DNA from 2 places in the Burkholderia crassaminum genome. Region 2 is predicted to be linked to the other one. Evidence: riboswitches for the same ligand, from Rfam matches in the RefSeq annotation. Region 2 holds a riboswitch; the other holds the start of a gene.
What was found. A riboswitch is a leader RNA that binds a small molecule or an ion and turns the genes downstream of it on or off. The one in region 2 is predicted to bind FMN.
Positions count from the first base shown of each region.

Region 1: it holds a riboswitch for FMN, as region 2 does, so the genes downstream of both, ribB (3,4-dihydroxy-2-butanone-4-phosphate synthase) here and ACPTTF_RS24300 (6,7-dimethyl-8-ribityllumazine synthase) in region 2, are expected to answer to the same signal.

Region 1 covers NZ_OZ183799.1:3,150,421-3,166,129, forward strand. Annotated here, with positions in the region: gene ACPTTF_RS14625 (non-heme iron oxygenase ferredoxin subunit) at 1-135, opposite strand, end outside; gene ACPTTF_RS14630 (fatty acid desaturase family protein) at 172-1,194, opposite strand; gene ACPTTF_RS14635 (LacI family DNA-binding transcriptional regulator) at 1,427-2,491, shown strand; gene ACPTTF_RS14640 (xylose isomerase) at 2,660-3,694, shown strand; gene ACPTTF_RS14645 (TIM barrel protein) at 3,735-4,562, shown strand; gene iolG (inositol 2-dehydrogenase) at 4,634-5,620, shown strand; gene ACPTTF_RS14655 (HAD family hydrolase) at 5,812-6,498, shown strand; gene ribB (3,4-dihydroxy-2-butanone-4-phosphate synthase) at 6,606-7,316, opposite strand; FMN riboswitch at 7,435-7,583, opposite strand; gene ACPTTF_RS14665 (helix-turn-helix domain-containing protein) at 7,767-8,468, opposite strand; gene ACPTTF_RS14670 (MFS transporter) at 8,674-9,849, opposite strand; gene ACPTTF_RS14675 (LysR family transcriptional regulator) at 9,994-10,926, shown strand; gene miaB (tRNA (N6-isopentenyl adenosine(37)-C2)-methylthiotransferase MiaB) at 11,142-12,515, shown strand; gene ACPTTF_RS14685 (PhoH family protein) at 12,541-13,587, shown strand; gene ybeY (rRNA maturation RNase YbeY) at 13,709-14,485, shown strand; gene ACPTTF_RS14695 (gamma-glutamylcyclotransferase) at 14,498-15,130, shown strand; gene ACPTTF_RS14700 (hypothetical protein) at 15,201-15,350, shown strand; gene ACPTTF_RS14705 (HlyC/CorC family transporter) at 15,656-15,709, shown strand, end outside.
Region 2 covers NZ_OZ183800.1:1,603,759-1,619,467, reverse strand. Annotated here, with positions in the region: gene ACPTTF_RS24340 (LLM class flavin-dependent oxidoreductase) at 1-38, shown strand, start outside; gene ACPTTF_RS24335 (LLM class flavin-dependent oxidoreductase) at 46-1,398, shown strand; gene ACPTTF_RS24330 (amino acid ABC transporter permease/ATP-binding protein) at 1,463-3,250, shown strand; gene ACPTTF_RS24325 (ABC transporter substrate-binding protein) at 3,285-4,217, shown strand; gene ACPTTF_RS24320 (LLM class flavin-dependent oxidoreductase) at 4,323-5,417, opposite strand; gene ACPTTF_RS24315 (ABC transporter substrate-binding protein) at 5,497-6,408, opposite strand; gene ACPTTF_RS24310 (serine aminopeptidase domain-containing protein) at 6,764-7,681, shown strand; gene ACPTTF_RS24305 (MarR family winged helix-turn-helix transcriptional regulator) at 7,678-8,109, shown strand; gene ACPTTF_RS24300 (6,7-dimethyl-8-ribityllumazine synthase) at 8,215-8,721, opposite strand; FMN riboswitch at 8,788-8,948, opposite strand; gene ACPTTF_RS24295 (TonB-dependent receptor) at 9,303-11,381, shown strand; gene ACPTTF_RS24290 (methyl-accepting chemotaxis protein) at 11,834-13,468, shown strand; gene otsA (alpha,alpha-trehalose-phosphate synthase (UDP-forming)) at 14,102-15,508, shown strand; gene ACPTTF_RS24280 (OsmC family protein) at 15,516-15,709, opposite strand, start outside.

The DNA of each region.
Region 1 (15,709 bases), on a different replicon from region 2:
CGTGCACAGGCCGTCGCTCGCATAGACTTCGCCGTCGATGCGGTAGATCGCGTAGGTGTGGCCGGCATGGTCGAAGCGCGCGACGTCTTCGTCGTCGATGTCGTCGAGCGCGCCGGTGTCGATCCATTGCGTCATGTTGCGTGTCTCCTGGGTTGGAAGGTTCGATGTCGGTCACGCACGCGCGCCATCCGGCACGGGCCGCACGACGTAATCGGTCGGGTCGCGCGTCTGCCGGACCAGCGCCGGCACGATCTCGGCATACGCGGCCAGCGTGCTGCGATACGGCGGCGGCATGTCGGCCTTCACGGCCTCGTGCAGCTTCGGCAGCGCGTGGAACGGCACCATCGGGAACATGTGGTGCTCGACGTGATAGTTCATGTTCCAGTACAGGAAGCGGAACACGGGATTCATCATCACGGTCCGGCAGTTGCGCCGGTGATCGAGCACGTTCTCGGGCATGCCCGCATGCTGCGTGAGGCCGAAATACAGGTACAGCCACGCGCCGTAGAGGCTCGGCAGGCCGACGTAGAGGAGCGGCAGGATCGTGTGCCAATAGAGCGACGCACCGACCACGATGGCATGGGCAGCGAGATGGATGCGCGCTTCGCGCACGACCTTCGGCCGTTCCGATTCGGGCACGTAGGTACGCTCCTCGTCGTCGAGCTGGCCGGTGAAGGCGATCGCGATCATCTTGCGCAGCTCGCCGGCCACATGCTTCAACGCGACGACGTTCAGCGCGAGCGAGCGCCAGTCGGTCGGCTTCGGCGCGGCGATTTCCGGATCGCGCCCGACCACCAGCGTATCGGTGTGATGGCGCGCATGGCTCCAGCGCCACACCGTCGCGCGGCGGAACACCTGGAACGACGCGACCTGGTACAGCACGTCGTTCATCCAGCGCGTGCGGAACGCGGTGCCATGCCCGCATTCGTGCCAGCGCGAGTCGGCCGGGCTGCAGTAGAGCGTGCCGTACACGAAGAACGCGGGGATCGCCCATGCCGAATGCGCGCGCCACGCCAGCCACGCGAGCACGCCGCTGATCGCGATCGCCGCGTACCAGATCAGCGTGTCGCGGATCGCGCGCGCGTCGCCGCGCTGCATCAGCTGCTTCATCAACGGCCGCGGCACCGGGCATCGGTACCACTCGGCGTTGACGAGCCCGGCCGCGTGCGCGCGCTCGCCGGCGCCGCCGATCATCCGGTATGCCTGACGGCGCGCCGCCGTGCGGTCTTGCGTCTGGTCGTCGAGATGAACCACGTGCGTCTCCTTGATTCCTTGTACGTAGGAAGCGCGGCAAGCGCTTCGGCATGGAATCAAAATTAGGCCCGTGGCCTCCCCCGCTCAATCGAAACGTTGACGAAATTTCGCCATCGCTTTAGCGTTCCTCGCATCGCCACGTCTCGATGGCGACACCACGATGGAGACAACCATGGCAGGCGAATCCGGGCCGCGCTGGCGCAAGCGCACCGCGCGCTTCGACGAGATCGCGGCGCTCGCCGGCGTCAGCACGACCACCGTCGACCGCGTGCTGAACGAGCGCGGCAGCGTCTCGGCGCACGCGCGCGAACGCGTGGTGGCGGCCGCACGGCAGCTCGGCGTGCCGCGCCAGCTGCCCGACACGCGGCACGGGCTGATCCACGTCGACGTGCTGCTGCCGGATACCGACGCGGCATTCTTCCGGCGGCTGCAGCTGGCGCTGCAGCGTTCGTTGCAGATGCTCGACCGGCGCGTGATCGTGCACCGGACGATCCTGCCCGCCGCCGACGACGAGCGCGCCGCCGCGCTGATCGAGCGGCCCGCCTACCGGCGCGCGGCGCTGATCGTCACGGCGCGCGACACGGCCCGCGTGCGCAACGCGCTGGCCGGCGCGATCGCGCGCGGCGAGACCGTCGTCACGATGGTCACCGACATCGGCGGCATCGACCGCGTGCACTTCGCGGGCATCGACAACTACCGGGCCGGACGCACGGCCGGCTATTACATCGGCCGCCTGGCGGCACGCCCGGGGCGCGTGCTGCTGCTCGGCGGGCGCATGGGCTACCGCGCGCATGCGGACCGGATGGCCGGCTGCCGCGACCAGCTCGCCGAAGCGTTCGCCGCCGTTCGCTGCGACGACGAGCCGGTCGAGACGCTCGACCAGGACGACCGCTGCTACCGGGCCGTAACGAAGGCGCTGCAGACGCACGACGACGTGGTCGCGATCTACAACAGCGGCGCCGGCTCGGCCGGCATCGAGGCGGCATTGCGCCGGGCCGGCGCCACCGGCCGCGTCGTGTGGATCGGCCACGAGATGATCGACCTGCACCGTACCTTCATCGAAGCCGGCGCGATGGATCTCGCGATCGACCAGGATCCGGACGGCCAGGTGATTTCCGCACTGCAGCACGTGCTGCACGCGTGCGGGATCGTCGAACAGCCTCCGCCGGCCGACCCGGTCGAATTTCGTGTGTTCTGCCCGGCCAACGTGAGGACGAGCGCCTACCTGCCGGCCTGAATTCCACCGCTTGGTGCACGGTCTGTTGCACCGCCCGTCGCACCGCATGCGCGTTGCGAAAAAATCGACCGCCGCATTGGCGATTTTTCGTCAACGTTTGTCATGCAGCCCGCGCCGCGCATCCGTACATTGGGCAGCCAATCCCATGACAACGACGGACAGGAGACGATGGCCGAACCGATCCTCATCGGCGTGAACCTCGACGGCGTGCTCGAACACGACGGCCTGCCGTCGCCCGATCCCGCCGCACGCTTCCGGTTGGTTGCCGACGCCGGCGTATTCGACTACGTCGAAAAGAATCCGGCGCGCGGCGAAGACCTGTCGCCGTATTTCGCGCTGGTCGAACGCCATGCACTGCCGATTCGCGTGATCGGCGGCATCTGGTGCGCAGGACGTGACGAAGCGCACGTCGCCGAGATCGTCGCTGCGGGCGCGCGCTTCGGCAGCACGGTGCTCAACTGCCAGCTGTACGCGCATCACGCGGACGGCCATCCGCTGTCCGACCGCGAGGTCGCCGATTTCTACCTGCGCACTTATGAACGCGGCGAGCCGGCCGGCTGCCTGCCGAGCCTCGAAGTGCACGTCGACATGTGGAGCGAGGATTTCACGCGCATCGCACGCGTCGCGCAGCATGTCGAACAGGCCGGCGTGCCGTTCCGGATCACGCTCGATCATTCGCACTTGCTGTTCAAGATCGGCAATCGCGCCGAACTCGATGCATCGGGCCTGCGCGATGCCGTCGACGGCGGCCGACGGATGCTCGACCCTGCGTCGCCCGACGCCATCTACACCGGCTGGATCGCACGCGGCTGGGTCCGGCATGCGCATGCGCGCAGCGTGATGCCGAACAATCCAGACAACCCGTGGATGCGCCGCGTCGACGGCAGGCCCGGGCGCGGCATCCAGTATCCGTTCGTCGCCCCCGCGTCGGGCGCCTATCACGGCGCATGGCGCGCGGCGGCACTCGATACGTGGAAGGCCGCGCTTCGGCAGTTGCTGCACACACAGGCCCACGTCCAGCCGGCGCGCATCGAACAGGTCAGCTGCGAGTTCATCCCGTTTCCCGACTACGGCGGCGGCGCGCGCTATTCGATCTTCGACAACAACGTCGCGTGCGCGCAATGGCTGCGCGACACGTGGCGTGCCCTCGCCGCACCGCCGGCGAACCGGCCGGCCGCCGACATCGCGCGCGCCGGCACCTGATCCGGACCCAGCCCCCCACTCGAGACCCAAGGACGGAACGATGACGCAAGCCTTCCATTTTTCGCTGAACCGGATGAGCGCACCGCGCTTGCCGCTCGACCGCTATGTCGCGCTGTGCAAGCGCCTCGGCGTCGACACGATCGAGATCCGCAACGATCTCGACGGCGTCGAGATCGACGACGGCACGCCGGCCGCCACCGTGCGCGCGACGGCCGAAGCGGGTGGCGTGACGATCCTGACGATCAACGCGCTGCAGCGCTTCGAGCAATGGAACGCCGAGCGCGCGAACGAGGCGACCGAACTGGCCGACTATGCGGCGCAATGCGGCGCACGAGCGTTGGTGCTGTGCCCGACCAACAGCCGCGGCGACACGCGCGCCGCGGACGTGCGCCACGCGGATCTCGTGACGGCGCTGAAGGCGCTCGCGCCGATCCTCGAAGCGCGCGGCCTGCTCGGCTTCATCGAGCCGCTCGGCTTCGAGGAATGCGCGCTGCGCCGCAAGTCGGACGCGGTGAAAGGCATCTACGACGCGGCGGGCGAGCAGGTGTTCCGGCTCGTGCACGACACGTTCCACCACCACCTGTCGGGCGAAGACATCTTCTTTCCGAACCTGACGGGCCTCGTGCACATCTCGGGCGTCGAGGAAGACGACCTGCCGGTCGACCGGATGCGCGACGGCCATCGCGTGCTGGTCGGCGGCGCCGACCGGCTCGGCAATATCCGGCAACTGCGCGAACTGCTCGCTCGCGGCTACCGCGGCGCGCTCTCGTTCGAGCCGTTCGCGAGCGAAATCGCCGAAGCCGGCGACATCGAGGCGCGGTTGCGGGCAAGCATCGACTACGTGCGCGGCGAACTGGCGGATCAATGACCGCCGCCACGGTGCGCGGCCGACTCGAGCCGCGTGCCGGCGGAACACCACGCAATCAACAGGAGAACGGAATGATCGAATTCGCATTGTTCGGCGCGGGACGAATCGGCAAGATCCACGCGGCGAATCTCGCGCGCCATCCCGGTGCGCAGCTCAAGTACGTGGTCGACCGCCATGCGCCGTCGGTCGACGCGCTGGCCCGCGCTCACGGCGCGCAAGTAGCCGACGTCGAGCGCGCGCTCGGCGATCCGGCCGTCCGGGCCGTGGTGATCGCATCGAGCACCGACACGCATGCGGACCTGATCGTCGCAGCGGCGAGCGCAGGCAAGGCCGTGTTCTGCGAGAAGCCCGTCGACCTGAGCGTCGAGCGCTCGCGTGCCTGCGCGGACGTCGTCCGGCGCAGCGGCGTGACCTGCATGATCGGCTTCCAGCGCCGCTTCGACCCGACGTTTGCGGCGCTGAAGGCGCGCGTCGAGTGCGGCGAGATCGGCGCGCCTGAAATGCTGGTCGTCACGAGCCGCGACCCGGGCGCGCCGCCCGTCGACTACATCCGCAGCTCGGGCGGCATCTTCAAGGACATGCTGATCCACGACTTCGACGTGTTCCGCTGGATCCTCGGCGACGAAGCGCAGACGCTGCACGCGACCGGCAGTTGCCTGACCGATCCGGCCGTGCGCGACGCAGGCGACCTCGATTCGACCGCCGTGACGATCCGCACGCGGCGCGGGCTGCTGTGCCAGATCAACACGTCGCGGCGCGCCGCCTACGGCTACGACCAGCGTTTCGAGCTGCTCGGCAGCAACGGGATGCTGCAGGCCGGCAACGTGCGGCCGACCGAGGTGAGCGCGTGGCTCGCGGGCGGCATCGCGACGGACGTGCCGGAGCCGTTCTTCCTCGAGCGCTATCGGCATGCTTACGCGGCCGAGATCGCGCACTTCGTCGACGCGCTGCGCGACGGCACGCCGGTGCGGACGACGATCGACGACGGGCTCGCCGCGCTCGAACTCGCCGAGGCCGCAATGACGTCGTGGAAAACGGGGCGCGTGATCGAGCTTTGACACAACCGGTGGCAGGCGGTGGCGAACCTGCAAGCGCGCCGCCGCCGGACGATCGGCAGCACACCTGGACGAAACGCGGCGAGCGCGCGGCCGCATCGGGAAAATTTGCCGAAGCGTCGCGCGGCATGCACATGAAAGCACGTATGATGGCGAATTGATCTGCGTCGCCGACATCCCGCTTCTTCACCACCATGCTCGATCACCTCATCTGCGACTGCGACGGCGTGCTCGTCGACAGCGAAGTCATCGCCGACCGCGTGCTGCTCGATACGCTGTCCGCCACGTTCCCGAATCTCGATTTCGAAGCCGCCGCGAAGTCGGCGTTCGGCCAGCAGACGTCGCGCTTCCTCGCCGGGATCGAATCCCGTTTCGGGATCGAGATGCCCGCGAACTTCATCGAGACCATCGAGCACAACATCGAGACCGCGCTGGCGCAATCGCTCGCGCCGATCACCGGCGTGCGCGACGCGCTGCTGAAGGTGAGCCTGCCGGCGGCCGTCGTGTCGAACAGCCGGCTCGTGCGCGTGCGTAGCTCGCTGAAGCGCGCATCGCTCACCGAGATCTTCGGCGATCGCGTGTTCAGCTCCGAGCAGGTGGCGCGGCCGAAGCCCTACCCCGACGTCTACCTGCATGCGGCGCAAACGCTCGGCGTCGCGCCGGAGCGCTGCATCGTCGTCGAAGATAGCGTATCGGGGCTGAATGCCGCGCGTGCGGCGGGCATGAAGACGATCGCATTCGTCGGCGCGAGCCACATCCCCGACAACTACGCGGACGCGCTGCGCGCGATGGGCATCACGCGGATCATGCGCAAGATGGACGAACTGCCGGCGTTCGTCGAAGCCGGCATGCGCGGCGAATTCGGGGACGTACAGTCCTGACGGTTGTTCCGGCCCGATCAGGCTGATCGGGCCCATCCGGCGTGTGCGGGTTCACGCACGCCGTGCCACGGGCGCGCGAACGCGCCCGCCTTCCCCTTTCCCGTCACTCAGGCCGGTTCGCAGCAGCGCTCGCGTGCGGCAGCCAGCGCCTCGCGAAACTCGACGAGTTCCGCAATCGTCAGCATCGGCAGCCCGTGCTGTTGCGCGAAACGCTCGACATCGTCGCCGCGCGTCATCGTGCCGTCCGGATTCATCAGCTCGCACAGCACGCCGGCCGGCTTCAGGCCCGCGAGGATCGACAGGTCGACCGTGCCTTCGGTGTGACCGCGGCGTGCCAGCACGCCGCCCGGTTGCGCACGCAACGGAAACACGTGGCCGGGGCGCACGATGTCGTGCGGCTTCGCCCCTTCGGCGATCGCCGCGCGGATCGTCGTCACGCGATCGGCCGCCGATACGCCCGTATGCACGCCTTCGCGTGCCTCGATCGAGACGGTGAACGCAGTACCGTTGCGGCTCTCGTTGGTCTGCACCATCGGCGGCAGCTCGAGCGCGCGCACCGTGTCGTCGGTCAGGCACAGGCACACGATGCCGCTGCACTCGCGGATCAGCAGCGCCATCGTCTCGGGCGTGATGCGCTCGGCGGCAACGATCAGGTCGGCTTCGTTCTCGCGGTCGTGGTCATCCTGCAGCACGACCGCACGGCCTGCACGCATCGCATCGAGCGCGGCGGCGATGCGCGGCGGCACCGGTTCGGAATCCAGCAGCGGGAGATCGGCAAAGGCGTCGGCAGGTGCCGACGAAACGGACATCAAGGACATGTGAAACGCTCCTCGCAAATACGATTAGGGCGAAAAACGTTTCAGGGCATTGCAAACAGACAGAACGACAACCCGCTTCGCACGCATGGCGAAGCGGCCCTGGCGGACATGACTATCTGCACATCTTCTCTCATCCGGACTGTGACCGTCGGCTCTGGCATTCGACCAGATCTGCTGACCCCGCGCGGATGCGCGGGCGCTCGCGGGCTCGCCGGCTTACGCCAGCCTACCGCCGGTGGGGAATTTCGCCCCGCCCTGAAGACGCACTGATTGCCGGACGGGACAACCCCATCAGCGGCGGGCCAAGCATACAACAGCTGCGCGCGCGGCGCAGCGAACCACACTTAAAACCTTACTGACGACCCCGTCTAACGGCATCGTCCAAACGGCCGACGGACGGCCCGCGATCTCGCCCTAACGACGGGAACGCACCCGCGCCGTGCGGCCTGATCAGCCGGCCGCGTGCGCTGCGTGCGCCGCATGCGCCGCGTCGGGCACGAGCCAGCGCGGCGGCACCTCGGGGCTCACCGTCACGCGAAACGCGCGCGCTTCGCTGTCGCCCGGGTTGCGCAGGCTGTACGGCTGGTCGGCGTCGAACACGATCGCGTCGCCGGTCGCGAGCAACTGGCGGCGGTCATGCACGCTGAGTTCCAGCGTACCCTCGCTGACGACGAGGTTGACCGTCGTGCCGGGCGCGCGGCGTGCGCCGGGCTCCGTATGCAACGGTGCAATCCGCAGCTCGTGGAACTCGGCCGCGGCCGGCTCGCCCTCCGGGTAAAGCGCGCGCGCCGAGAAGCGGCCATTCGAACTGACGACGCGCGACGCGCGCTCGGCCGCCAGATGCTCGAAGCCGTTCACTGCATGGCGGCGCAGGAAAGCAGCGACCGATACCTTCAGCGCCGCGGCGATCTTGCAGAGCACCTTGATGGACGGCACGCTGCGTGCCGACTCGATCTGCGCGAGCATCGCGCGCGACACGCCGGACAGCCGCGCGAGCGCATCGAGCGACAATTGCCGCTCGGCACGCAACCGCGCGAGGTTCACGCCGACGACCTGCTCGAGAACGTCGAGCGACGCGGACGCCCGCGCATCGGCGGCGTTACCGGACTCGAAGGAAGACACGTCGCGCACTAGCGCCAGGGATGAAGACATAGCATTGCCTCCGGGCCGCTGTGCAGCCCTGCGATGGGGTAAGCCGGGATCGGAATCGGGTTGCGCCAGCAACGGCGCGTATCGAGACGCTATCACCCGGCCTTGCACCGGCAAACGAAGTTATCTTCACACCGTTATCAGCATCGCGGAGGAATGCGTTTCTCGCGCGCCCTTTCCTGCCGCTATCGCGTCGCGCCGGGCTCGCTCATTGCGCCGCCGGCGCCGCACCGCGTGCCGGCCCACGCGCGTCGAGCCGCATCGCGAACCACGTGACGACGAGCGCCGCGAACGTCACCGCGACCGCGACCCACGGCAGCGCATCGAGCGCGAGGCCGTGTTCCAGCGCAAGACCGCCGAGCCACGCACCGCCCGCATTGCCGACGTTGAACGCGCCGATATTGAGCGTCGACGCGAGATGCGGTGCGCTCGCGGCCTTCTCGACCATGCGCGCCTGCAGCGGCGGCACCGTCGCGAACGCGGCGATCCCCCACACGAACACGGTGACGGCGGCCGCGACCGGCAGGTGGCTCGTCTTCGCGAACACGGCCATCACGGCCATCAGCGCGACGAGGATCACGATCAGCGACGGCATCAGCGCACGGTCGGCGAACTTGCCGCCGAGCGTGTTGCCGATCGTCAGCCCTGCGCCGAACAGCACGAGGATCAGCGCGACCGAGCGCGGCGAGAAACCCGACACGGTCTCGAGAATCGGCGCGATGTACGTGAACACGACGAACACGCCACCGAAGCCGAGCACGGTCATCAACAGCGCGAGCCACACCTGCGGCTCCTTCAACACCCGTACTTCGTGACCGAGGCCGACCGGCCCGCCGTCGTGGCGGTTCGGCACGAGCGCGGCGACGCCGCCGAGCGCCAGCACGCCGAGCGCGGCGACGATCCAGAACGACGCACGCCAGCCGAGCAACTGCCCGACGAACGTGCCGAACGGCACGCCGAGCACATTCGACAGCGTGAGCCCCGTGAACATCAGCGCGATCGCGCTCGCGCGCTTGTCGGCCGGCACGAGCGACGCGGCGACCACCGCGCCGATCCCGAAGAACGACCCATGCGCGAACGACGTGACGACGCGCGCGACCATCAGCATCGCGTAGCCGGACGCGGTCGCGCACAGCACGTTGCCGACGATGAAGATCGCCATCAGCAGCAGCAGCGCGGCCTTGCGCGGCATGCGGCTTGTCAGCACCGCGAGCAGCGGCGCGCCGGCCGCGACACCGAGCGCGTAGCCCGTGACCAGCAGGCCAGCCGACGGCAGCGACACGGCCAGGTCGTGCGCCACTTCGGGCAGCAGGCCCATGATGATGAACTCGGTGGTACCGATGGCGAAGGCGCTGATCGCGAGCGCCAGTAACGGAAGGGGCATGACGTTCTCCGGAAGGCGGCGGGCGCGGCGCCCGGTCGGTGCCGCACCGCACAAAAGGCAGGATGTGCGCATTGTCCCGAAGACGTCGATATTTGATAATTGGCGTGGCGTTTGAACCATTTTCAAATATTTCTGGAAAATCGCATGGATCGACTGGGCGATATCCGGCTGTTCGTCGAGGCGGCCGAACTGGGCAGCCTGTCCGCCGCCGGGCGCAAGCTGAACCTCACGCCGGCTGCCGCGAGCGCGCGCCTCGCCAAGCTCGAGGCGGCGGTCGCCACCCGGCTGTTCGACCGCTCGACCCGGCAGTTGCGGCTCACCGACGAGGGCCGCCTGTACCTGAACGGCTGCCGGCAGGCGTTGCAGGCGCTCGACGACGCAAACGCACTGCTGCAGGCCGGCCGCAATGTCGTCGCCGGCCGGGTGCGGCTGTCGGCGACGTCCGATTTCGGCCGCCGCCGGCTGCTCGACTGGCTCGACGAATTCACCGCCCGCTACCCGGACGTGACGTTCTCGCTGACGGCGTCCGACTCGACGGTGAACCTGTGGCAGGACGAGATCGACCTCGCGATCCGTTTCGCCGCGCCGCCCGACGGCGCGCTGATCGCCCGCCGGCTCGCCGCGGACCGGCGCGTGCCGTGCGCGGCGCCGTCGTTCGTCGAACGCCACGGCGTGCCGCGCGATCCGCACGATCTGGCCCGCTTTCCGTGCAACGTGATCACGGTGGCGTCCGGGCCGATGAACACGTGGCGCTTCACGCGCGGCGACGACACGCAGACCTGCACGGTGCCGCTCGCCACCGCGTTCGAGACCAACGACGGCGGCCTCGCCCGCGAGTGGGCGCTGCGCGGCCACGGCATCGTGCTGAACTCGATCTGGGATGTCGCCGACGACATCCGCGCCGGACGGCTCAAGGTCCTGCTGCCCGACTGGCGGCACCAGAGCGCGCCGCTGCACGCGATCTATCCCGGCAAGCGCTACATGGCGCCGCGGGTGCGCGTGCTGCTCGACTTTCTCGCCGAACGCTTCGCGCGCGAGGAAGCCGCGCACGACGACCTGCTGAATGCGTGCCGCTGACGGCCGGCGCGCCGCCGTTCAGGGGCCGGAACGCGGCGGGCGGCGTCGCACGACCGCAACCCGCGGCCCGTCCCGGGCACCATGAAAAGCTATAATGGAAGGCTTTCCCGACGGCTTTTCATGCTGGCTGCGCGCCATCCGCGTGCGGCGCATGGGCCGTCCCGATTCACTCTTGACGACGCCCCCAGGTCAACCACTGCGAACGGCGAACCCCCATGACCAAGAAAGTTTACGTAAAGACCTTCGGCTGCCAGATGAACGAGTACGACTCGGACAAGATGGTGGACGTGCTGAATGCGGCCGAAGGCCTCGAAAAGACCGATACGCCGGAAGACGCGGACATCATCCTGTTCAACACGTGCTCGGTGCGTGAAAAGGCGCAGGAGAAGGTGTTCTCCGATCTCGGCCGCGTGCGCGAGCTGAAGGAAGCGAAGCCCGGCCTGCTGATCGGCGTCGGCGGCTGCGTCGCGAGCCAGGAAGGCGCATCGATCGTGTCGCGCGCCCCGTACGTCGACCTCGTGTTCGGCCCGCAAACCCTGCACCGCCTGCCGCAGATGATCGACGCGCGCCGCGAGAGCGGCCGCGCGCAGGTCGACATCTCGTTCCCCGAAATCGAGAAGTTCGACCACCTGCCGCCCGCGCGCGTCGAGGGGCCGAGCGCGTTCGTGTCGATCATGGAAGGCTGCTCGAAGTACTGCAGCTACTGCGTGGTGCCGTACACGCGCGGCGATGAAGTGTCGCGCCCGCTCGACGACGTGCTGACCGAAGTGGCCGGCCTCGCCGACCAGGGCGTGCGCGAAGTCACGCTGCTCGGCCAGAACGTGAACGCGTATCGTGGCGCGCTGACGGCCGGTTCCACCGAGATCGCCGATTTCGCGACGCTGATCGAATACGTCGCCGACATCCCCGGCATCGAGCGGATCCGCTATACGACGTCGCACCCGAAGGAATTCACGCAGCGCCTGATCGACACCTACGCGAAGGTGCCGAAGCTCGTGAGCCACCTGCACCTGCCCGTCCAGCACGGCTCCGACCGCATCCTGATGGCGATGAAGCGCGGCTACACGGTGCTCGAATACAAGTCGGTGATCCGCAAGCTGCGCGCGATCCGCCCGGACCTGTCGCTGTCCACCGACATGATCGTCGGCTTCCCCGGCGAGACCGAGGAGGATTTCGACAAGATGATGGCGCTCGTGCACGAGATGAGCTACGACACCAGCTTCTCGTTCATCTACAGCCCGCGCCCGGGCACGCCGGCCGCGAACCTGCACGACGACACGCCGCGCGATGTGAAGCTCAAACGCCTGCAACATCTGCAGGCTACCATCGAGGAAAACGTCGCGCGCATCAGCCAGTCGATGGTCGGGAAGGTCGAGCGGATCCTCGTCGAGGGCCCGTCGCGCAAGGACCCGAACGAGCTCGCGGGCCGCACCGAGAACAACCGGGTCGTGAATTTCCCGGCACCGCTCGCATCGCACCCGCGCCTGATCGGCCAGATGATCGACGTGAAGATCAACCACGCATACCCGCATTCGCTGCGCGGCGAGCTCGTGCTCGTGAGCGACGACGCGAGCGCGGCCACGCACTGACGTTCCACCGGAGCCCGACGCCACTTTGAAGCCGACCCAAGCACTGGAATTCGTCGCGCCGCGCGACGACAACGCGCGCCTCGCCAACCTCTGCGGCCCGCTCGACGAGAACCTGCGGCAGATCGAACAGGCGCTCGACGTCACGCTGTCACGACGCGGCCACCGGATCGCGATCCGCGGGCGCGGCGCCAAGCTCGCGCTCGCCGCACTCGAGAACTTCTACAACCGCGCGCGCGATGCGCTGTCGGTCGACGACATCCAGCTCGCGCTGGTCGAAGTGCGCCACACGGCCGGCAACGGCCGCCAGGACACGCTCGATGTGCGCTTTCGCGGCGACCCCGACCATCCGTTCGACGACCCCGTCGTCCAGCTCGACGCCAGCGAGCCGGACGAGGAGCCCGCGCCGAAGCTCTACACGCGGCGAGCCGACCTGCGCGGCCGCACGCCGGCGCAGCGCGAATACCTGAAGCAGATCCTGTCGCACGACGTGACGCTCGGCATCGGGCCGGCCGGCACCGGCAAGACCTACCTTGCGGTCGCCTGCGCGGTCGACGCGCTCGAGCGCGACCAGGTCAAGCGGATCGTGCTGACGCGCCCGGCCGTCGAGGCCGGCGAGCGGCTCGGCTTCCTGCCGGGCGATCTCGCGCAGAAGGTCGACCCGTACCTGCGTCCGCTGTACGACGCGCTGTACGACCTGCTCGGCTTCGACAAGACGGCGAAGATGTTCGAACGCCAGATGATCGAGATCGCGCCGCTCGCGTACATGCGCGGCCGCACGCTGAACCACGCGTTCATCATCCTCGACGAGGCGCAGAACACGACGCCCGAGCAGATGAAGATGTTCCTCACGCGGATCGGCTTCGGCTCGAAGGCGGTCGTGACCGGCGACACGAGCCAGGTCGACCTGCCGCGCGGCCACAAGAGCGGCCTCGTCGAGGCGCAGCAGGTGCTCAACGGCGTACGCGGCATCGCGCTCACGCGCTTCACGAGCGCGGACGTCGTGCGCCATCCGCTCGTCGCGCGCATCGTCGAGGCGTACGACGAATTCCACGCGCAGCACCAGGACGGCTGACCGGCCCGACATCCCGGCCCGGCCCGCCAGACGGCGCGCCGGGCTTTTTTTCGCCTGCGTGAATTCGGGTGCGATCGGCCGTTTGGTGTATCCTCAACGCGTCCTAATCGCCGCACGCGTCATGAAATCTTCCCGTTCCCGCAAGTCCGGGCGCGCCCAGTCCGCCGCGCCCGCCTCCCCCCGCCTTTCGCTGTTCGACGCGAAGGGCAAGGCCCGCACCGTCAACGCGCAAGGGCTGCGAATCGACTTCCCGGACGGCCGCAGCCTGATGTTCGACCTGTCGGGCAGTTCCGGGGAAGCAGCCGTCGCGATCGTCGCGCAGCACAACGATCCGGCCATGCGCGCGAAGCTCGCGCTGCAACCCGAGCACTACGACAGCGTGACGCTGCACGTGGGTGCCGAGCCCGCACCGCGCGAAGACGACACCGAAGACGCACTGCGCGAGCCGGAACTCGACCTGTCCGTGCAGTACGGCGACGAGATCACGAGCGACGTGCGCAAGACGCTGCCCAAGCGCAAGCTGATCGCCGAATGGATCGAACCGGCGCTGTTCGCCAGCGCGCAGCTCACCGTACGCTTCGTCGGCGAAAACGAAGGCCGCACGCTGAACGCCGGCTACCGCCACAAGGATTACCCGACCAACGTGCTGACCTTCGCGTACGACGCGGCGCCCGACGGCACCGTGATCGGCGACCTCGTGCTGTGCTGCCCGGTCGTCGAGAAGGAAGCGCACGACCAGGGCAAGCCGCTCACGGCCCATTACGCGCACCTGCTGGTGCACGGCGCGCTGCACGCGCAGGGCTACGACCACGAGACGAGCGACGAGGACGCGGCCGAAATGGAAGCGCTCGAAGTCGACATCCTCGCGAAGCTGGGCTTCCCGAACCCGTACCAGTAAGCCGTCCGCACGATGCGCAACGCCGCGACGCTCCCGCCCGCCTACCCGCCGTCGATCGGCGACGGGCGCCTGCTGACGGAAGACGAGCTCGCGGCGTCGCTCGCGCACACGATGCGCGACTGGGACGGCCAGCAGGATCTCTGGCTGTTCGGCTATGGCTCGCTGATCTGGAACCCGGGGCTGCCGACCGTCGCCGCCGTGCGCGGCAAGGTGCACGGCTATCATCGCGGGCTCTACCTGTGGTCGCGAGTGAACCGCGGCACGCCCGAACGCCCGGGCCTCGTGCTCGCGCTCGATCGCGGCGGCTCGTGCTCGGGCATCGCGTTCCGGCTCGCCGGCCCGACCGCGCAGCCGCACCTCGAAACGTTGTGGAAACGCGAGATGCCGATGGGTTCGTACCGGCCTGCGTGGCTGCCGTGCTCGCTCGAGAACGGCGAGCGCGTGAACGCACTCGCGTTCGTGATGCGCCGCGACGCGCCGACCTATACGGGCAAGCTGTCCGATCCCGTCGTGAAGGAAGTGTTCGGTTGCGCGGCCGGCCGCTACGGCACGACGCTCGACTACGTCAGCCGCACGGTCGACGCGCTGCGCGCGAGCGGCATTCCCGATCGCGCACTGGAAGGGCTGCTCGCGCGATGCCGGTGACGCGGCACGGCGCCCGGCTTGCCGTCACGCGCTGCCGCGCCGTGTGCGCATTCGAACGAGGGCAAGACCGATGAAACCGTCATGCTGGTCGCGATGCAAGGTTGCCGCGCTGATCGTCGCCGCGAGCGTCGCGCTGTCCGGCTGCGGAATACTCGGCTGCGGCGGCGCCGCGACCAACGGCGCGGCCGGCGGCGGCTGCTCGGCCGGCATGCGGTTCTGAACCGTGACCGGGCGCGGCCCGCGTGCGGCAGAATGCCGCCGCTCACCGCCTCCGCCGGACGTTTTTCCGCGTCACGGCTCCCCTCCCGTTCCACACCCGTTTTTGCCGCCGCTGCCCCGCCGCCCTTTTCTGAGATAGGATGGACACGAGGACGATGCCGCGCCCGGCGCGGCCGTCCGCGAGCGGGGCCCGCGCGCGCTGCCCACCCTGGCCATGCGGCTGGTGTGACACGGTCGCGTCGTGCCCTTGGTGTATCCTTGCCTACTCCGTGACAGCGCGCTCCGGCATGACCCGGGCGCACCACCATGAACGATTCGTATCCCAGTCGTAAGCCAACCGACAAACCGCAAGAAAAGCGC
Region 2 (15,709 bases):
CGGCCGACCGTTTCCTTTCCCCTGACCAGAACGCGTGACGCTCCCATGACGACCCGACGATCGATCCCATTCGGCCTGATGCTGCAAGGCGCAGGCAGCCACATGAACGCATGGCGGCACCCGAGCAACCCGCCGGACGCGAGCATCAATCTCGATTTCGCGATCGGCATCGCGCGCAAGGCGGAAGCCGCCGGCATCGCATTCGCGTTCGTCGCGGACGGCCTCTACATCAACGAGAAGTCGATCCCGCACTTCCTGAACCGCTTCGAGCCGCTGACCGTGCTGTCGGCGCTCGCGGTCGCGACGAAGAAGATCGGGCTCGCGGGCACGATCTCGACGTCGTACAGCGAGCCGTTCACGGTCGCCCGCCAGCTCGCGTCGCTCGATGCGATCAGCGGCGGGCGCGCGGGCTGGAACGTCGTGACGACGCCGCTCGAAGGCACCGCGAAGAATTTCGGCAAGGCGCATCCCGATCACGCATTGCGCTACGAGATCGCCGACGAATACCTCGACGTCGTGCAGGGCCTGTGGGACAGCTGGGACGACGACGCCTTCGTGCGCGACCGCGCGACCGGCCGCTTCTTCGATCGCGACAAGCTCCACACGCTCGATCACCACGGCCGCTTCTTCCAGGTCGCGGGCCCGCTCAACATCCAGCGCTCCCCGCAGGGGCAGCCGGTGATCTTCCAGGCCGGTTCATCCGACACCGGCATCGGGCTCGCGGGCAAGTATGCGGATGCCGTGTTCACGCATTCGCCGTCGCTCGACGAAACGGCCGCGTTCACGCGGCGCGTGAAGCAGAGCGCGATCGAGCACGGCCGCCAAGGCAGCGACGTGAAGATCTTCCCCGGCATCGGGCCGATCGTGGGCCGCACGGCCGCCGAGGCCGAGGACAAATACCAGGCGATCCGCGACCTGCTGACGATCGACGAGGCGCTCGCCTATCTGGGCCGCTATTTCGATCACCACGATTTCACGCAGTACGCGCTCGACGCGCCGTTCCCGGAACTCGGCGAGCTCGGCCGCAACAGCTTCCGCTCGACCACCGACCGGATCAAGGCCGACGCGAAACAGAAAGGGCTGTCGCTGCGCGAGACGGCGCTCGCGGTCGCCACGCCGCGCCCGAACTTCATCGGCACGGCCGAGCATGTCGCCGACGAGCTGATCCGCTGGCACGACGCAGGCGCCGGCGACGGCTTCATCCTCGGCTTTGCCGTGCAGGCGCAAGGTGTGGAAGATTTCGTCGAACTCGTGATCCCGGCGCTCGAGGCACGCGGGCGCTACAGCCGCGACCTGCCCGGCGCGACGCTGCGCGACCACCTCGGCCTGCCGCGCAAGGCAAGCCGCCACGCGGCGCCTGACGCGTCGCACGAACCGGCCGCCGAAGCGCACGCCTGACACCCGCCGCCGCGCCGCCCGTGCGCGGCGCGCCCGCCCGACCGATTCGAGGATTTCCACCGACATGAGCGACACGACCCACCTCGGCGGCGCGCTGCCGCCGCTCTCTTCCCCCGGCGCGCGCGAGCCCGGCACGCGTTTCCGGATCGTGCCCGCGCGCCACCGGTCGCGCACGGCCGGCACCGTGCTCGCCGTCGCGCTGATCGCGATCGTCCTGCATTCGATACTCGGCAACCCGCAATGGGGCTGGCCGGTGTTCGCCGAATGGTTCCTGTCGCCGCCGGTGCTGTCGGGGCTCGTGCGCACGCTGGTGCTGACCGCGCTCGGCGCGGTGTTCGGCCTCGTGCTCGGCGCGTTCGTCGCGCTGGCCCGGCTGTCGCGTTCGCGGCTGCTGTCGGCAAGCGCGTGGGCCTTCGTGTGGCTGTTCCGGTCGATTCCGCTGATCGTGCTGCTGCTGATCCTGAACAACCTCGGCTACCTGTACGAGCATGTGCGGCTCGGCGTGCCGTTCACCGACATCGTGTGGTTCGACACGCCGACGACCGACCTGATCAGCCCGTTCCTCGCGGCCGTGCTCGGCCTCACGCTGCACCACGCGGCGTTTTCCGCCGAGGTGATCCGCGGCGGCATTCTCGCGGTCGACCAGGGCCAGCTCGAAGCGGCCGCCGCGCTCGGGCTGCCGCGCGGCCGCCAGACCACGCGGATCGTGCTGCCGCAGGCGATGCGCGCGATCCTGCCGACCGCGTTCAACGACCTGATCATGCTCGCGAAAGGCACGTCGATGGTCTACGTGCTTGCGATGCCGGAGCTGTTCTATACGGTGCAGGTGATCTATCGCCGCAATCTCGAAGTGATCCCGCTGCTGATGGTCGCCACCGTCTGGTACCTGATCATCCTGACCGTGCTGTCGGCCATCCAGGTGCAGGTCGAGCGGCACTATGCGCGCGGTGCGCTGCGCAACCCGCCGCCGTCCGTCGTCACGTTCGCGCTCGCGCGCCTCGGCGTGCTGTGGCGGCGTGTCAGGTCCCGCCGCGACACGTCGATCGTGCGCGCCGAAGGCGATGCCGGTACGGTTGCCGTCGCGCCGCGCGCCGGCGGCGAAGTGGCCGTGCATGGCGTATCGAAACAGTTCGGCATGCAGCGCGTGCTCGACAACGTCTCGTTCGTCGCGCCGCGCGGCAGCGTGACCGTGATCGTCGGGCCGTCGGGCTCGGGCAAGTCGACGCTGCTGCGCACGATCAACCATCTCGAGCGCGTCGACGACGGCTTCATCGACATCGACGGCGAACTGATCGGCTATCGCCGCGACGGCGACGTGCTCTACGAGCTGAAGGAACACGACGTGCTGACGCGGCGCACGGCCGTCGGGATGGTGTTCCAGAACTTCAACCTGTTCCCGCACCTGACGGTGCTCGAGAACCTGGTCGAGGCACCGGTCGTCGTCGGCGGCATCACGCGCGACGCCGCCGAGCGCATCGCCCGCACGCTGCTCGCCCGCGTCGGTCTCGCGGATAAGGCCGATGCGTATCCACGCCAGCTCTCCGGCGGCCAGCAGCAGCGCGTCGCGATCGCGCGGGCGCTCGCGTTGCGCCCGAAGGTGCTGCTGTTCGACGAACCGACGTCGGCGCTCGACCCGGAACTCGTGAACGAAGTGCTCGACGTGATCAAGGAACTCGCACGCTCGGGCACGACGCTCGTGATCGTCACGCACGAGATCGGCTTCGCGCGCGAAGTCGCGGACAACGTGCTGTTCATGGAGCGCGGGCGCATCGTCGAGTCCGGGCCGCCGGCCGTCGTGCTCGACGCGCCGACCCATCCGCGCACCCGCGCGTTCCTGTCGCGGGTGCTGTGATGCGCGCCGCTGCCGGCTTGCGAGGTGCCGCACGATGACCGACCGACGCCAGTTCATGACCGCCGCGCTGGTCGCGGCAACGGGCCTGCCGTGGCATGTGGCGCACGCGGCCGCCGCGACGGCGGACCTCGACCCGCGCCAGGCCGGCCGCGTACGCGCGCAACGCGACGACGCGGCGATCCGCGCGGCAGCCGGCTACCGTTGGGTACGCGACGGTGCGTTCACGGTCGCGATTTCGCCGCACGCGCCGCCCGTGTCGACCTACGCGACCGACGCGCGCACCGTGGTCGGCGCCGATCCCGACTATGCGCAGCTCGTCGCCGACGCGCTCGGCCGCACACTCGCGCTGGTGCCGATCGCGTGGGCCGACTGGCCGCTCGGGCTGACGTCCGGCAAGTACGATGCGGTGATCTCCAACGTCGGCGTGACCGAGAAGCGCAAGGAGAAATACGATTTCACGACCTACCGGCTCGGGCTGCACGGCTTCTACGTGCGCACCGGCAGCCCGATCGCGACGATCGCCGAGCCGAAGGACATCGCCGGCCTGCGCATCATCACGGGCGCGGGGACGAGCCAGGAGCGCATCCTGCTCGAGTGGAACAAGCGCAACGTGGCGCAGGGGCTGAAGCCGGCCGAGCTGCAATATTTCGACGACGATGCGGCATCGCGCATCGCTCTGCTGTCGGGCCGTGCCGATGCGGAGCTGAACCCGAACGCATCGCTCGCGTACGAGGCCGCGCGCACCGGCAAGATCCGCCGTGTCGGCGTCGTCAATGCGGGTTGGCCCAACAATGCCGATGTCGCGATCGCGACGCGCCGCGGCAGCGGCCTCGCACCCGCGCTGACGCTGGCGACGAACGCGCTGATCGGCAGCGGTCGCTACGGGCAGGCGCTCGCGCGCTGGGGCTTGCAGAGCGAGGCGATCGCGCGCGCCGAAACCAATCCGCCGGGGTTGCCGTCGTTCTGAAGGCGTCGATACGTCGACGACCAACGTGACATCGCCCCGGCATCCCGCAACGGAAATACCGGGGCGAATCGAAGCCGTCCCGTACGTCGTTGCGCCGCGATGCGTTTACGCCGACGCCGCCGCGTGATACCGGTCGAGTTCCGCGACCTGCGCATGAATCGCCGGAATCAGGTCGCGCCCGTAATCGAGCGCATCGTCGAGCGGATCGAACCCGCGAATCAGGAACGTCGACACGCCGAGCCGGTAATACGCACCAAGCGCGCGCGCGACCTGTTCGGGCGTGCCGACCAGCGCGGTCGAATTCCAGCGCGCGCCGGTCAGGTTCGCGACGCCCATCCACAGCCGCTCGTCGAGCACGTCGCCCTGCGCGGCCGCCGCCATCAGCCGTTGCGAGCCCGCGTTCTGCGGCGCGTGGCCGGCGATCGGCTGGCCGTTCGCGAGCCGCGCCGCGCGCACGCGCTCGCGGATCGCCTCGGCCTTCTCCCATGCGGCCGCCTCGGTGTCGGCGACGATCGGCCGGAACGACACGCTGATGCGCGGCGTGCGCCCGAACGGCGCGGCGGCCGCACGCACGCGCGCGATCTGCTCGCGCACCGAATCGAGCGGCTCGCCCCACGTCATGTAGACATCGGCATGCTCGCCCGCAACCGCCAGCGCAGCCGGCGACGAGCCGCCGAAATAGATCGGCACATGCGGCCGCTGCGCACCCTTCACGAGCGGCGACGCGCCGCGCAGCCGGTAGAACTCGCCATCGTGATCGACTGGCGCGTCGGCGAGCCAGATCCGCTTCAGCACGTCGAGATATTCGCCGGTGCGGCGGTAGCGCACATCGTGCGCGACGAAATCGCCGTCGCGCCGCAGGTCGGTATCGTCGCCGCCGGACACGACGTTCAGCGCGAGACGCCCGCCGCTGAACACGTCGAGCGTCGATATCTGCCGCGCGGCGGCCGACGGCACGATCACGCCCGGCCGGTGCGCGAGCAGGATGCGGATGCGTTCGGTCGCGGCGGCCGCGAACGACGCGACGATGAAACCGTCCGCCGCGTTGCTGAAATGGCCGACCAGGATCTGGTCGAAGCCGGCGGCCTCGTGCGCCTGCGCGAAGCGGCGCACGTAGTCGGGCTGGACGGCCACGCCGCCCGGTACGTCGACCTCCGCGCCGGGCGTCGCGGTGATCATGCCGATGATGTCGACTGGCATGTCGGGATGTCCTTGGGGTGCTTGATCGGGAACCGCGGGAATCGCGGGCATCCCGGGAATCGTGGCAATGACCGCACGCTTACTGCGCGGCGGCCGTCTTCTGCGCAGGCGCCGCGAACGCGCCCGCATACGAGCGGTCGAGCAGCTTCGACGTGTCGTACGCAGCCGGAATCACGCCGGCCTTGTGCAGGAAATCGGCCGTGTTCTGCGCGTCCTTCGCTGCCGTCTCGTCGACCGGGCCCACGCGCTGCTTCGCGTTGTTGAGCCAGCGGTACGCGACATCCGGTTCGAGCTTCGCGCGCTTCGCCCACAGGTCCGCGTACTCGCGCGGATGGCTGTCGACCCACTGGCGCGCGGCAACCACGCGCCGCAGGAAATCGGTGATCTCGGCGCGCTTGCCCGCTGCAGCCTGCTCGTTCGCGGCGACGAAGCTCAGCGCCGGCATCAGCCCCTGCGCGGTCGTCACGGGCCGTGCGCCCTGCCGCAACGCCAGCGTGCTGACGAACGGCTCCCACAGCGACACGGCATCGACCGAGCCGTTCGCGAGCGCGTTGGTCGCATCGATCGGCATCAGGTACGCGTACTTGACTGAATCCGCGCGCAGGCCGGCGTGTTCGAGCGCGCGCAGCACGAGCTGCTGGCTCCACGCGCCGCGCCATACGGCGATGGTCTTGCCCTGCAGGTCGGCCAGGGTGCGCACCGGCGAATTCTTGGGGACGAGAATCGCGACGCCGTCGAGGCTCTGGCGCGACACCGCGACCACCTTCACCGGCGCACCGCGCGCGGCCAGCGTGAGCAACGCGGAATCGCCGAGGAAGCCGACATCGATCGCGTTGCCGTTCAGGCTCTCGGCAACGGGCGCGGCGGCCTGGAAATGCTTCCATTCGATCGTGTAAGGCAGGTCCTTCAGCACGCCGGACGCCTCCATCGACGCCTGGATGTTGAAGTAGTTCTGTTCACCGACGCGCAGCGTGACGGTGTCTTTGGCCATGCCTGGCTGCGCGGCAAGCGCCAGCAAGAGTGCCGTGACGATTCGGCTCAGCAACGTGATCTCCCGGAAGGTTGGCGGGCGGCCGCGCGATGGCGGCGCCTCGTGGTCCGCCCTGCACGGCGGCCGGCGGAACGGATGGAACCGGTGAAGATACGTCGATCCGATCTATGAAACAAACGCAATATTCTTCTATGTAAAGATGCAAATATTTTATGACCGGGTCGATGTCGCCGGATGTCGCCTGCTGCCCTCCCGCCAACCCGGTTCGAATGAATCCTCGACAGATATTTCGTGCGCGAAATAAATTACGCACTATATTTCGCATACGAAATAACGACCCGGAACGAGGACGGCCATGACCTCCCAACCCATCGAGTTTTCCGCCGCCGACGGCTACGCACTGCACGGCACGCTGTGGACGCCGGACGCAGCGCCGCGCGCGCTGGTGCTGATCCATCCTGCGACGGCCGTGCCGGAGCGGCTGTATGCGGGCTTCGCGCGGTTCCTGACCGAACGCGGCTTCGCGGCGCTCACCTACAACTATCGCGGCATCGGCACGTCGCGGCCCGCGCGCCTGGGCGCGCTGCAGGCCCGCATGCGCGACTGGATGGAACTCGACGTGGGCGCCGCGACCGCGTGGGCACGGCAGGCCTATGAAGGGTTGCCGCTGCTGGCGGTCGGGCATAGCGTCGGCGGGCATGCGATCGGGTTGTCGGCCGCTACGCCGCACCTGCGCGCGGCCGTGCTCGTCGCCACGCATGCGGCCAGCACGCGACTGATCACGCAGGCGGCCGAACGCCTGAAGGTGCGGCTGATCCTGCGTGTGTTCGGCCCGCTGATGTCGGCGCTGCTCGGCTACGTGCCCGGCAAGCGCCTCGGACTCGGCGAAGACATGCCGGCCGGCGTGTTCCGCGAATGGGGCCGCTGGACGACGCTGCCGCACTATTTTTTCGATGATCCGACACTCGGCGCGGCCGAGCGTTACGCGAAACAGCAGTTGCCGATCCTTGTGCTCGGCTTCGACGACGACCCGTGGGCGAACCCGGCTGCCATCGGGCTGCTGGTAAGCTATCTGACCCGCGCGGCGGTCGAACGCCGTCAGATCGATCCGCATGCGGCGGGCAGCGGCCCGGTCGGGCACATGGGCTTCTTCCGCAGCCGCCCCGGTACCGTGCTGTGGCCCGACGTGGCCGACTGGCTCGCGCAGGCACTCGACACGCCGCGAACCGCGGGACGTCCCTCCCTTTCCATTGCAGCCGGGAACCCAGCTTGAGCGAAGACCGACGACTGTTTTTCATGTTGAACATCGGCCAGCGGCGCGTGCAGCGCTGGATCGACCGCAAGGCGGAGACCGAGACCCGCGCGAGCGCAGCGCAGGCCGGCGTGCTGTTCTGTCTCGCGAAACAGGACGGTGCGCTGATCGGCGAAGTCGGCGCCGCGCTGCAGCTTGCGCCGTCCGCGATGACGGGGCTCGCCGACCGGATGGAGAAAGCCGGCCTCATTACGCGTCACGCCGATTCGGACGACGGCCGCGCGACGCGGTTGTACCTGACCGACGACGGTCACGCGGCGCTCAAGCGGGCGCGCGTGCTGCTGCGCGAGCTGAACGGCAAGCTGTGCGACGGGTTTTCCGACGATGAACTCGATACCGTCGCGCGCTGGCTGCACGCGCTGCAGGAGCGGTTTCCTGCGGAGCGCTGAGCAAGGGCGGAAATGCCGTGTCGCTGCCGCCTTCGCGAGTTCCCCGCACAAACTGGCGTACGTGCCGCCGCGCAATCGACGCGGCGGCACGCACACACTGATGCGTCAGGCAGCCTGCGGTATCGCGGCGACTACGGGTTCGGCTTTCAGCGCGGCGACCTTGCCGATCGTATCGACGCATGCATGCGCGAGTTCCGCGCCTTTCACGAGGAAGTGGTCGTGGAAGAACGCGACATGCTCGGCCCCGTGGAAATGATGCGGCGTCAGAACCGCCGATAGCACCACCACGCCGGTTTCGAGCTGCACCTGCATGAGACCGGAAATCACCGCTTGCGCGACGAAGTCATGGCGATAGATACCGCCGTCGACGACCAGGCCGGCGCACGCGATGGCCGCGTATTTGCCGGTTTTCGCGAGCAGTTTGGCATGCAGCGGAATTTCGAAAGCGCCTGCCACTTCGAAGAAATCGCAATCCGCCTGGCTCAGGTTCGCGTTGACGAGTCCGCCGACAAACGCGTTTCGGCACTGGTCGACGATCTCCTTGTGCCAGCATGACTGGACAAAAGCGATACGCGGCGCGGCAGTTTGGGAGGGGGAAGCAAGTTGGGTCATCGATGGGTCCTGTGTGAGTTGAATGGGCGCACAGGGAGAAGCCGCGTACCTTGCGTACGCAACGAACCCCGCTCTCTCTCATCCGGACTTTGACCGTCGGCCCCGGAATCAAACCGGGTCTGCTGACCTTGCCGTGCACATGCGTGTCGGCAAGCGCTCGCGGGCTACACGCAATCAATCGCGCGATTACCGCCGGTGGGGAATTTCACCCCGCCCTGAGAACGTTCGCGGCACATTGGCCGCGCCGGAAATCTATCACACTCGCGTCGTGCAGGTCTTCGATGTCACCCGCCCACTTCATGCACTCAACGTGCCCCCGGGTGTCCGGCCTCCTGTCCAGCAGCCTTTTCACCCATCCGACGGAAAACCTACGACTTCCTGCCATCCGGCTTGGAATTTGAAATGATATAACATATCATTTCACGTGCTCGTCCGCCTGACGCCGTTCCACTCCGGGCGGGCGAGCCTCGCCGAGCCATGTTCCAACGGGTCACTACGCGTCGCAGACGCAACAATATATCGTATCCAGCCGTGACCCGCATCGCTCGTTATCCGATCCGATTCCAACCGATTCACCGACCATGCGCGACCTCCCTCGTCTACCGCTTCGCCCGCTCTCGTCCCTTTCGCTGATGCTGTTCGCCGCCGTCGCACACGCACAGGCGGATACGCCTGCCGTATCCGGCACGCCGCCGGCCACGCCGCTCGCACCGATCTTCGTGACCGCGAACCCGCTCGGCGACAGCGACCTGATCGCGCCGACCGTCCAGCTTTCCGGCGATGCGCTGACGCGCCGCCAGGCCGATTCGCTCGGCGAAACGCTGAACGGGCTGCCCGGCGTGTCGACCACTACCTACGGGCCGATGGTCGGCCGCCCGATCATCCGCGGGATGGACGGCGACCGGATCCGGCTGCTGCAGAACGGCGTCGCGGCCTACGACGCGTCGTCGCTGTCGTACGACCATGCGGTGCCGCAGGATCCGCTGTCGATCGAACGCGTCGAGATCGTGCGCGGGCCGGCCGCGCTGCTGTATGGCGGCAACGCGGTGGGCGGCGTCGTCAACACGATCGACAACCGGATTCCGCGCGAAGCGATCGAAGGCGTGACGGGTGCGCTCGACGCGCGCTACGGCGGCGCGAATTCCGTGCGCGCGGGCGCCGCGCAAGTCGAAGGCGGCAACGGCCGCTTCGCGTTCCACGTCGACGCGTTCGACCGCGAAACGAGCAAGCTGCGGATTCCCGGCTACGCACGCAGCGGCGCGCAACGCGCGATCGACGGCCCCGACACGCCGCAGCCGTACGGCAACGTGCCGAACAGCGACGGCCGCGTGCACGGCGGCGCGCTCGGCGCGTCGTACACGTGGGCGGACGGCTTCGCGGGCCTGTCCTACAGCGGCTACGAATCGAACTACGGCTCCGTCGCGGAGAGCGACGTGCGGCTGCGGATGCGCCAGGAACGCCTCGCGCTCGCGTCCGAGGTACGTAACCTGAGCGGGCCGTTCACGAAGCTGAAATTCGACTTCGCGTACACCGACTATCGCCACAAGGAAGTCGACAACGGCGAAACCGCCACCACCTTCCGCAATCGCGGCTACGAGGCGCGCATCGAGGCAACCCATCGCAAGATCGGCCCGTTCGAAGGCGCGATCGGCGTGCAGTTCGGCCAGAACACGTTCTCCGCGCTGGGCGACGAGATGCTCGTGCCGTCCACGCGCACGAACAGCGTCGCGCTGTTCGGCCTCGAGGAATGGCAGGTCGTCCCGGCGCTCAAGCTGAGCCTCGGCGGCCGTTTCGAGCACGTGAAGGTCGATCCCGATCCGGCCGGCGTCGAGAAATTCGCGAGTGCGCAGCCGCGCGAATTCAACGCGGGCAGCCTGTCGGCCGGCGCACTGTTCTCGCTGACGCCCGTGTGGTCGGTGGCGGCCAACGTCGCGTACACCGAACGCGCGCCGACCTTCTACGAGCTGTATTCGAACGGCCCGCACGATGCGACCGGCCAGTTCCTGATCGGCAACCCGAACGCGTCGAAGGAAAAAGCGGTGTCGACCGACCTGTCGCTGCGCTACGCGAGCGGCCCGAATCGCGGCAGCGTCGGCGTGTTCTACAACCGCTTCTCGAACTACCTGGCCGAGTACAACACGGGCCGCGTGGTGAACGACGACGGCGAACCGGTCGCGCCCGGTACCGACGGCTCGCTCAACGAGGCGATCTACCGTGGCGTGCGCGCCGAGTTCTACGGCATCGAGCTGGACGGCAAGTGGCGCGCCTTCGCGCGGCGCGGCCATACCGTCGACCTGGAACTGACGGCCGACTATACGCATGCGCGCAACGTCGACACGGGCCAGCCGCTGCCGCGCATCGCGCCGCTGCGCGCGACGCTCGCAGCCGACTACGGCTACGGCCCGTTCGGCGCGCGCGCACAGGTCACGCATGCGTGGTCGCAGCATCGCGTGCCCGACAACGACGCTTCGACGGACGGCTACACGTCGCTCGGCGTGATGCTGACCTACAAGTTCCGCATGGGTCCGACGCACTGGCTCGCATACCTGCGCGGTGACAACCTGACGAACCAGGAAATCCGCTATTCGACCTCGGTCGTGCGCGGCTTCGCGCCGGAAGGCGGCCGCAGCGTGATGGCCGGGTTGCGCACCACGTTCTGACCCTCTCATGGCCCGCGGCGCCCGCCGCGGGCTGCTCTGCGGCGCCTCCACTCCGCACCGCATTTCCGTTTATCGGCCATTACCGCCAATCGCGCGGCACACACCGACGATACGTATCGGTTCCCTCCCCAATTAGATCGCAACGAAATTCCCTTATTCACCCATAAATCGAAACAAATTCATCAGACGATTATTAGCAAAAAGACTGTTTTTGTTTCAACCAATAAAACCGGTTTCAAATTCCACGTATAAACCTTTTAATCACGGGCGCTCCGGCGTTTTTTCGGTTGAAATCAAGAGCGCCCGCCCGACAAGGTTTCAGCGATAAAAAAACTAATATCAGGGTTTTCAACGGGTAAAGAATCATCCGGTATACCCGTTAAAGCCGGCACGAGCCCGTATCTGGTCCAACAATAATTTCAATTCGCCAACCACAAGCACAGAGGCACACTGTGAAAATCGCCAGAATAAGCATCAAAACAAAACTCCTTGGCGGCTTCGGCCTGCTCTCCGCGATCGTCGTGATCGTGTCGGGCATGGCACTCAAGGCGCTATCCGATACGAATGCCGAGTTTTCCCGCTACATGAATGGCATCAGCGCGCGGGCGACCCTGTCCGCGCAGATCCGCACCGCAGTCGACCGGCGCGCGATCGCCGCGCGCAACCTCGTGCTCGTGACCAAACCGTCCGACCTCGAGCTCGAACTGGCCGAGGTGAACCAGGCGCACAAGGACGTGCAGGAGCATCTTGCGAAGCTCAAGGACATGATGGCGAACGCGACTGACACCTCCGATCGCGCGCGCGAACTGGTGGCCGACATCGTGCGCATCGAAGCCAGCTACGGGCCTGTCGCGCTGCGCATCGTCGGGCTCGCGCAGGCCGGCAAGAAAGACGAGGCGACCGCCGACATCGACGACAACTGCCGCCCGCTGCTCGCGCAACTGGTGCGCGCGACCGACGCGTACGCGTCCTATACGCATGAACGCGAACTCGCGATCGCCCAGCAATTCGCGGATCGCTATGCGATGGAGCGCAACCTGCTGGCCGGCATCTGCCTGATCGCGGTCGCGATCGCGGCCTGCGGTGGCCTGTGGCTGACGCGCAAGATCACGGTGCCGATCGGCTCGGCCGTGGACGTCGCGCGTACGGTCGCGAACGGCGATCTCGGCAGCCGCATCGACGTGAGCGGCAACGACGAGACGCGCGATCTGCTCGAAGCGCTGCGAACGATGAACGAGCGGTTGATCGGCATCGTCGGCCGCGTGCGCGATTCGTCGAACAGCATCGCGCATGCGGTCGGCGAGATCGCATCGGGCAACCTCGACCTGAGCCAGCGCACCGAGGAACAGGCCGCGTCGCTGCAGGAAACCGCCGCGACGATGGAGGAATTCACGTCGACGGTGCGGCTGAATGCCGAGAACGCGCAACAGGCGAGCACGCTCGCCGCGAACGCGTCGGATGTCGCGCATCGCGGCAGCTCGGTGGTCGGCCGTGTGGTCGACACGATGACGGAGATCGGCCACAGCTCGTCGAAGATCGCCGACATCACGGGCATCATCGAAGGCATCGCGTTCCAGACCAACATCCTCGCGCTGAATGCGGCCGTCGAAGCGGCGCGGGCGGGCGAACAGGGGCGCGGTTTCGCGGTCGTGGCGAGCGAGGTGCGCAGTCTCGCGCAGCGCTCGTCTACAGCGGCGAAGGAGATCAAGGAACTGATCTCCGCGTCGGTGCAGACGATCCGCGACGGCTCGGCGCTCGCCGGCGAAGCCGGCAAGACGATGTCGGACGTCACGCAGGCCGTCGCGCGCGTGACGGACATCATGGGCGAGATCGCGGCCGCGTCGGCCGAGCAGAGCCGCGGCATCGACCAGGTGAACCTGACGATCACGCAGATGGACGAGACGACCCAGCAGAACGCGGCGCTCGTCGAGCAGGCCGCAGCCGCGTCGAAGTCGCTCGAGGCACAAGGCCGCGAGCTGTCCGAAACGGTCGCCGCGTTCCGGATGCCGTCCGGCACGCACGTGACGTCGTCGGGCGCGTACGCGCAAGAGCCCGCCATGCATCACTGGCAACCGGCCACCGCGTAACGGACACCGCAAGGAGACGACGGTGCGCACGCTGTCTCGCCGGTCTGCCAGCGTCACGCTTGCGCGTACCGCGCGATGCGCGGCCGCACGCGGCACGCGGTGCGGCTGTGCATCGTCGCCGTCGGGCGCGGCCGGTTCGCACGCGCGACGTCGCGCCGCTCCGATTCGCGTCGCGCGTGCGCGGCACGCGTGCATGTAGCTCGCACGTCGGCATGGCCGCATCATCGACGGTCGTTTCTACCGACCGGCACGGCATCGCGCGCGTGTCCGGCAATGCGCGTCGTCACGGACGATCGCGTTTGATGCCGCCTCCTCCGCATGGCATGGCGCATGCTGCGTTTGCACCATCGCGCAAGTTTCGATCCCGGCCATGTATCGTGCGTTGCCACACCGACGACATGGAGATCACGCTGCATTCGCACGCGCATCGCTCACCGATGCAGACTTTTAAAACGAACGAATGACGAGTATGCTTAAAAAAGCACTCCCCGTTCGGACGGCGAATCGCGTGCCCTGACTCCCGTCCGATCGCATTGCGGCCCCATCGCTTCGCACACCGCGTGCCGATGGCGGCGTCTGCTTCTCGCGCCACGGCCGCACGAACCTTTCCCCCAACAATCGTCAGGAGAGCTAGTGAGCCGACTCGTCGTCGTATCCAATCGCATTGCAGATCCCCGTAAAGCCGCGGCCGGCGGGCTCGCCGTTGCCGTGAAAGACAGCCTGCAGGAATCCGGCGGCGTCTGGTTCGGCTGGAGCGGGAGGCTGCGCGGCGGCGACGATCAGCCCACGCATGGCGACGACGTGCAGATCCAGAACGTCGGCGGTATCCAGCTCGCGACGATCGATCTCGACCCGCAGGATTACGACGCTTACTACCTCGGTTATTCGAACAACGTGCTGTGGCCGGTGTTTCACTACCGGCTCGATCTCGCGCAGTTCGACCGTCGCTTCGCCGACGGCTACCGGCGCGTGAACCAGCTGTTCGCGCGCAAGCTGCGCACGCTGTTGCGGCCCGACGACACCATCTGGGTCCACGACTACCAGCTGATTCCGCTCGCCGCCGAGTTGCGCGCGATGGGCTGTACGAATCCGATCGGTTTCTTCCTGCACATCCCGATGCCGCCGCCGCCGATCATGGCCGCGATCCCGGAACACGAATGGCTGATGCGCTCGCTGTTCGCCTACGATCTCGTCGGCTTCCAGACCGAGTCGGATCTTCTCCACTTCGAGCATTACGTCGAAGCGGAAGCCGGTGCCGCGCGGCTGCCCGACGGCCGCCTGCGCGCGTTCGGCCGCACGTTGTCGGCCGGCGCCTTCCCGATCGGCATCAACGTCGACGAGTTCGAATCGCTCGCGCGCGATCGCGACGGGCTCGACATGTTCGAACGGATGCGCGACGAGTATTCACGGCGTCAGCTCCTGGTCGGGGTCGACCGGCTCGACTACACGAAGGGGCTGCCGCAGCGCGTGCATGCGTTCCGCCAGTTGCTCGAGCAATATCCGGAGAACCGCGACCGTGCGACGCTGATCCAGATCGCCGCGCCGAGCCGCGAGGATCTCGGCGCATACGACGACCTGCGGCGCGAGATGGACAGCCTGTGCGGCGCGATCAACGGCGACTACGGCGAACTCGAATGGATGCCGATGCGCTACATTCACCGCACCGTTGCGCGCAAGCGCTTGCCGGGCCTCTATCGCGCGAGCCGCGTCGCGCTCGTCACGCCGCTGCGCGACGGGATGAACCTCGTCGCGAAGGAATTTCTCGCCGCGCAGGACGCAGCCGATCCGGGCGTGCTCGTGCTGTCACGTTTCGCCGGCGCGGCCGAGCAGCTGAAGTCAGCACTGCTCGTCAATCCGTACGACACACAAGGCACGGCGCAGGCGATCCAGCGCGCGCTCACGATGCCGCTCGAAGAACGCCGCCAGCGTCATGCGGCGCTGATGGCGATCGTGCGCAAGACCGACGTGCACTGGTGGCGCACGCGCTTTCTCGACGCGCTCGCCGAAGCGGCGGAAGTCGCGGCCGCGACCGAATCCTGACGCGCGCTCACGCGTTCGTCGTCGCGTATTCGAGCGCCGCGCCGCTTACGTCGCACAGGTCGACCGACACCGGAATGCCTTCGCGCAGGCTCTCCGTCAGCACGCAATACGCATCGAACTGATTGAGCACGCGCGTCGCCGCCGCGAGATCGGCCCACGTCTTGCCGATCGACAGTCGTACCGACATCGCGCCCACGCGCA